3 regions of the Paralcaligenes ginsengisoli genome follow, and region 3 is predicted to be linked to each of the others. Evidence: predicted binding sites of a transcription regulator. Region 3 holds the regulator's gene; each other region holds the start of a gene.

Region 1 (2,270 bases), on a different contig from region 3:
GTCGCCGAAGCCAGGAGCCTTGACAGCCGTGGTCTTCAGAATGCCGCGAATGTTGTTGACCACCAGAGTAGCCAGGGCTTCGCCTTCGACGTCTTCGGCAATGATCAGCAAAGGACGGCTGGATTTTGCAACTTGCTCGAGAATCGGCAAGAGGTCGCGGATGTTGCTGATTTTCTTGTCGAAAATCAAGACATACGGATCTTCCAGAACCGACACTTGCTTGTCGGGATTGTTGATGAAGTAGGGCGACAGATAGCCGCGGTCGAATTGCATGCCTTCGACGACGTCCAGTTCATTTTCCAGCGATTTGCCGTCTTCGACGGTGATCACGCCTTCTTTGCCCACTTTGTCCATGGCATTGGCAATGATTTCGCCAATCGAGCTGTCGCTGTTGGCCGAGATCGAACCGACCTGGGCGATTTCCTTGCTGGTGGTGCAAGGCTTGGACAGTTTCTTCAACTCTTCGACGGCAACGGCAACAGCTTTGTCGATACCGCGCTTGAGGTCCATGGGGTTGATGCCGGCGGCCACGTATTTCAGGCCTTCTTCGACGATCGACTGAGCCAGCACGGTAGCGGTGGTGGTGCCATCGCCCGCGTTGTCGGACGTTTTGGAGGCAACTTCTTTAACCAGTTGTGCACCGATGTTTTCGAATTTGTCTTTCAGTTCGATTTCTTTGGCAACCGAAACACCGTCTTTGGTCACGGTGGGGGCGCCGAAAGAGCGCTCCAGAACCACGTTGCGGCCTTTAGGGCCCAAAGTCGTTTTCACGGCATTGGCGAGAATGTTCACGCCACGGACGATGCGCACGCGAGCGTCATCGCCAAATAGTACTTGCTTAGCAGCCATTATTAAATTCCTTGCTTGATTCGGATGATTACTGGATTACGGCGAGGACTTCTTCCTCGCGAATAACGAGCAGCTCTTCGCCGTCAACCTTGACTGCCTGGCCGGCATATTTGCCGAACAGAATCTTGTCGCCGGCCTTCAGATCAACCGGCAGCACTTTGCCGTCTTCGGTTCTTTTGCCAGGACCTACAGCGATGACTTCGCCTTGATCGGGTTTTTCAGCGGCGCTTTCGGGAATTACAATGCCCGACGCAGTGGTGCGCTCGTTGTCCAGACGCTTGACGATCACGCGATCGTTCAAAGGACGCAGTGCCATGGAGGAACTCCTGTTCAGTAAAAAAATGGAAATATTAGGGTAGGGGGTCAATTGTTAGCACTCAACCCCTTCGAGTGCTAATTATAGGGATGAATTGAATTTGTTCAAGTGGGGGGGAAGGGTTTGTTACATTTTTGATGTCGAATGTCGAACACCACTTGTAGACGTTCGCGAAGATAAGATCAACGCCCATCAATGAACGTTGATCGCTTGCGATATTGCCGGATCAACGATAGCTACTGTGCCAAGGAACCCCAATGAACAGGAGCTATGAGGTCATCTGTGTGGCCGGTCCGGGCAAAAGGCCGTCTTTGGAAGTCATACATCGCGCTCTGATGAGTTCCGCTATCGCACCAGCCCCCTGTTTCCAAGGAGCGTAAGATGCCACCTTAAGGCTTAATCAAAATGAAGCAAGAACTTGCACTTCGCCAGATACAATTGCCTCCCACGGTCTGGAGAACAGACGTGTCGCGCTTGTAACGGGTATTGGGGCGGCTATGGGTTTAGCTGCCTTGCTTTGAATTGCGGCGCAAATCCTGACTATCTCCAACTGCCTTAAATATCTTCAAAACTTAATATGACAATTCCCAACTCCTCTCTACCGGTCAGTGTCGTAACTGGCGCCGCACGCGGCATCGGGCTCGCAACCATTCGATGGTTTCTGGCTCACGGCCACCAAGTGGTTATGCTCGACATTGATGCCGAGGAACTCTCAAAAGCCGCACTCGAGTATCAAGGTGACAAGCGCGTACTTGCGCTGCCCTGTGACGTGTCGAACCCCGAGCAAGTGCAAGAGACCATGGCGCGGATCGAGGCGCACTTTGGCCGCATCGATGCGCTGGTGAACAATGCCGGCGTTGCTGTGTTCAAGACGTTAGGCACGACCTCGTTCGAAGAGTGGCGCTACGTGATGGCGACAAATCTGGATGGCGCCTTCCTCTGCTCGCAAGCCTGCGTACCCGTGATGTTAAAGAACGGCGGCGGTTCAATCGTCAACATCGCGTCGATCTCGGGATTGCGCGCCAGCACCTTGCGCGTTGCCTATGGCACCAGTAAGGCCGCGCTCATCCACCTTACGCGTCAACAGGCGGTTGAATTCGGAACC
Region 2 (2,270 bases), on a different contig from region 3:
GCTATCGAGTGCGGGGCCGCTCAGTATTAACCAGCAGTTATATGCCAACCCAGGCTATGATCCAGTCAAGGATTTCGCGCCGGTGTCGCTGGTGGCTTCGGTGCCGATCATGTTGGTCAGCAATCCGAAAGCGCCGTTTACCACTCTGGCTGGGCTGATCGCCTATGCCAAGGCGCATCCGGGCCAGCTTTCGTATGGATCTCAGGGTAGCGGCACGACCAGCCACCTGACCATGGAACTGCTGAAGCTGGATGCCGGAATCGATCTGCAGCATATTCCCTATCGCGGCAGCGCGCCTGCCGCGGCGGACCTGATCGGTGGACAGATCCAGGTCATGTTCGACAACTCGCCCACCACTTTGCCCCAAGTCAAGGCGGGTACCATGCGCGCGCTGGGCGTCGCATCCAGCCACCGCATACCCGAAATGAAGAATATCCCGGCCATTGCCGAAATAGTTCCAGGCTTCGAGTCCGAGGCCTGGTTCGGCCTGGTGGCGCCGGCAGGCACGCCGGCCCAAACGCTGGACACACTGAATGCGGCCGTTCGCCGGGTGCTGGCCGATCCGGCCGTCATTTCCCGTTTCAGGGCGGTGGGTGTCAATCTGGTGGGCGACTCCCCCAGCGAGTTTCGCCGGTTTATCCAGGCTGAAGTGGGTAAATGGGGCAAAATCATCAAGGCCACAGGCTTGAAGCTGGGGTAGCTCGCGAATTCGGCAGCCGGGAAAAGGAACTTTTGACCCCAGGGCGGATCTTAAGATTAGCACTCTCGCTACCAGAGTGCTAATATAGAAACCTGCTTATTCCTTATTTCTTGAAGGGTCTGCTGCCTGATGACACAAAACTCGCAATCTTTGGCCTTGTCCAACTCCACTTTGGCCATGGCTATTTCCAACCCAGGTGCTTTAGGCACGATCGAAGCCTATATCAGCGCCGTCAATCGCCTGCCCTTGCTCACTCAAGAGCAGGAAGTGGCTTTGGGTCAGCGTTTGCGTGACGACTCCGACCTCGATGCCGCCCGTCAACTGATTATTTCGCATTTGCGGCTGGTCGTGTCCGTGTCGCGCCAGTATCTGGGCTATGGCCTGGCGCATGCCGATCTTATCCAGGAAGGCAATGTGGGCCTCATGAAGGCCGTCAAGCGCTTCGACCCCGATCGCGGGGTGCGCCTGGTGTCGTTTGCCGTGCACTGGATCAAGGCTGAAATCCACGAATATATCGTGCGCAACTGGCGTCTGGTCAAGGTGGCAACCACCAAGGCTCAGCGCAAGCTGTTTTTCAATTTGCGCAAGATGCGTCCCGATGGACAAACGCTCGATACTGAACAGGTCAGCGCCATTGCCCGTGAACTCAACGTTCGCCCCGAGGACGTCAGCGAGATGGAAGTCCGGCTTTCGGGCCGTGAAATGGCGCTCGATGGCCAAAGCGACGACGAAGATGCGTACGCACCCATTGCCTATCTGTCGGATGACGGGCAGCAAGAACCTTCGCGGGTACTTGAGCGCCGCGCACACGATACCCTGCATGGCGCGGGCCTGACTGGCGCACTCGATGGCCTGGATGCCCGCTCGCGCCGTATCGTCGAAGCGCGCTGGTTGCAGGACGAAGGCGGTGCGACGCTGCACGAACTGGCTGCCGAGTTCGGTGTGTCGGCCGAGCGCGTGCGGCAAATTGAAGCCGCCGCTTTCAAAAAAATGCGTGTGGCCCTGACGGCTTGAGCTCCTTTTACTTGCAGTGGCGCCGTTTGTCTGCAATGTGCCACGGCTTGGGCTGTGATATGACACATTTTGATACAAGGTGGCGGGAGAAACCGAGAACTTATTGCCGAAGAGCCTGACTAATCTTCCATAGACAGCGAACTTGGCACCTGCTGCCGGGTTCATGTTCTTGTCGTCCGTTTCGGCTTCTCCTCTTTCCCCTCCCTTTTGAAACGGATGTTTGCGGGACTCTCCACGAGTCCCGTTTTTTATGCGCGCCGCGCGCAGGCATTGAAAACAGTATTGCCCAATGACAGCCGGCGCTAAAAGCAGAGATATGCATCAATCCCGATATAGAGATCTATGGGGCAGATAGGTGTTTCCATATTTCTTCCATAGGGGTTCTTCGGGCTGTATGACTCGTTTATCCAGTGGGGTCGGCAAATTTGCTTTTCACGTTTGGTTCGAGTTGTTTAGGGCACTCGAGTGTTTACGGCGTTCGATGTTTTGGTCGCTTTGGTATTTACGGTTTGGTATTTAAAGACGCCGTCTATCGGGGCTTGGGGTCAGGCCCGGC
Region 3 (2,270 bases):
GCAGCATCGCGGTTTCCATGCAGTCGCGATAATAAGGGTCGCCCTGCTCCACCACGCGCCGCGGCAGGCCGTGAAAGCTGAGCAGCAATTTTTGCGGTTTGCCATGTTCCTGCCAGTAGCGCCGCACTTGGGCGGCCAGAGCGCCGATATAGGCCGGATCAGTGCAAAAGCGCTTTACAAAACGCAGCTCGGGCTGATTGCGCAGGCGCGCCGCCACCGCCGCCACCTGGTCGACCGCGGTCGCCGTGGTGCTGGCGGCATACTGCGGATACATGGGAACGGTCAAAATACGTTCGCAACCCTGGGCACGCAAGTTCGCAAGAGCAGCGGCAATCGACGGATTGCCGTAACGCATGGCCAGCTCGACTCGAACCGGCGCGCCCTCCGCATCCAGTTGCCGCTGCACCCCCTGCGCCTGGGCGCGGCTCCATACCAGCAGCGGCGATCCGCCCTCCATCCATATTTCCTCATAGCGGGGAGCCAGCTTGCGCGGACGGCGCGTCAGGATGAAACCGCGCAAAATGACCTGCCACAAAAGAGCGGGAATTTCGATAACGCGCGAGTCGGACAGGAATTCGGCCAGATAGCGGCGAATCGATGGCGCGGTGGGCAGGTCGGGCGTACCCAGATTCACCAGCAGCACCCCTACGGGGCCCGCGTCGCGCGGCGGCGGGCTGGTATCGAAAGCATGGGGATCGGCCGGCTCGGGCTGAAAACGGGGGGCAAATAAACTCGACACGTGACCGCTCTTGGTGTTTTATGTGGCCCCGCCGCGCGGCAAGGACTGGAAATGGAATTCAGGGCTGGTTATGGCTAAGCGCATTGGACAGCAGGCGCGCCGTAATATCGACAATCGGAATGACGCGTTCGTAAGACATGCGCGAGGGCCCTATGACACCCAGCGTGCCCACCACCTTGCCGTCCACCCCATAGGGCGCCGTAATGACCGAGACATCTTCCATGGGAACCAGCCGCGAATCGCCGCCGATATAGATCTGTACGCCTTGCGCCCGGCTGGATACATCCAGCAATTGCAGAAGATCGGTTTTCTTTTCGAACAGGGCGAACATCCGGCGCAAGCGATCCATATCGGAAGCGATATCGGTGATATCGAGCAAATTGCGCTCTCCCGAGATGACTACCGCCTCATCGGAATCGTCTGTCGCGGTGCCAGCCTCGACCGCGGCCTGCATCAGGCGCGAGATATCCGCCTGCAGGGACGAAAGCTCATCGGCCAGCGAAGCCCGTACCTGGCTGAACGACATGCCGGCAAAATGATGATTGAAGAAATTGCTGGCTTCTTGCAGTTCCTGCTCGAGGTAGTCGCGCGATACCGACAGAATACGGTTTTGCACGTCGCCATCGGGCGTCACGATGATCAGCAGCACCCGTTTGTCGGACAGGCGAATGAATTCGATCTGGCGAAACACTTGCGCCCGCTTCGGCGCCAGCACCACCCCCGCAAACTGCGACAAATTCGATAACAGGGCCGCCGCGGCATTCACTGCCCGGCTGGGTTCAGTTACCGGCAGCATTTCGCGTATCTGGGCCGGCTGCAATACTTCGAAGCGCTGCACCGCCAGCAGACGGTCGACGAACATCCGGTAGCCGCGCGGAGTGGGAATGCGGCCCGCCGAAGTGTGCGGGCTATGGATCAGGCCCAGCTCTTCGAGATCGGCCATGACGTTGCGTATGGTCGCCGGCGAAAGGTCGAACATTTTGGAAAGCGTGCGCGACCCTACCGGCTGGCCATCAGCGATATAACGTTCGATAAGCGCTTTTAAAAGCGCATTGGCTCTGTCATCCATATCCGTATTTTATGTAATCTGGCGAAAACAGGCTTTTTTTACCTACTTCCTAAACTCGGGACACCCATATAATCGATTTATCACCACTCTAATCCATTACTCAAGGTCTGTGCCCATGCACTTCAAAACCGTTGCGATTATCGGCCGCCATCAGGACAGTGGACTCGATACACCTTTGCGTCAACTAGCCGACACTTTACAGGCTGCGGGATGCAATGTGCTAATCGAGGCCGATACTGCCCGTAATACGGGGATCACCGAACACTCAATCGGCAGTTACGAAGAAATCGGCCAACGCGCCGATCTGGCGGTCATCATGGGGGGAGACGGCACCATGCTGGGCGCCGGGCGCCATCTCGCGCATACCCGCGTACCCCTCATCGGCATCAACCACGGACGCCTGGGGTTTATTACCGACATTCCGCTGCGCAGCGCCCAGGATGCGCTCACCAGCGTCATCAA

What was found. Region 3 encodes HrcA, which represses chaperone genes, less so after heat shock. Its sites were predicted from a motif close to TTAGCACTCNNNNNNNNNGAGTGCTAA; they were not measured.
Region 1: ACYVIS_RS11340 (co-chaperone GroES) is a predicted target of HrcA. The motif match lies at 1,220-1,246, and genes of this name have one in related genera.
Region 2: rpoH (RNA polymerase sigma factor RpoH) is a predicted target of HrcA. The motif match lies at 757-783, and genes of this name have one in related genera.

What each region holds. Positions count from the first base shown of each region.
Region 1 covers NZ_BAAGUZ010000020.1:48,711-50,980, forward strand. Annotated here, with positions in the region: gene groL (chaperonin GroEL) at 1-849, opposite strand, end outside; gene ACYVIS_RS11340 (co-chaperone GroES) at 878-1,165, opposite strand; gene ACYVIS_RS11345 (SDR family NAD(P)-dependent oxidoreductase) at 1,743-2,270, shown strand, end outside.
Region 2 covers NZ_BAAGUZ010000002.1:476,759-479,028, reverse strand. Annotated here, with positions in the region: gene ACYVIS_RS02405 (Bug family tripartite tricarboxylate transporter substrate binding protein) at 1-700, shown strand, start outside; gene rpoH (RNA polymerase sigma factor RpoH) at 830-1,714, shown strand.
Region 3 covers NZ_BAAGUZ010000038.1:44,835-47,104, reverse strand. Annotated here, with positions in the region: gene hemH (ferrochelatase) at 1-739, opposite strand, end outside; gene hrcA (heat-inducible transcriptional repressor HrcA) at 798-1,808, opposite strand; gene ACYVIS_RS18145 (NAD kinase) at 1,924-2,270, shown strand, end outside.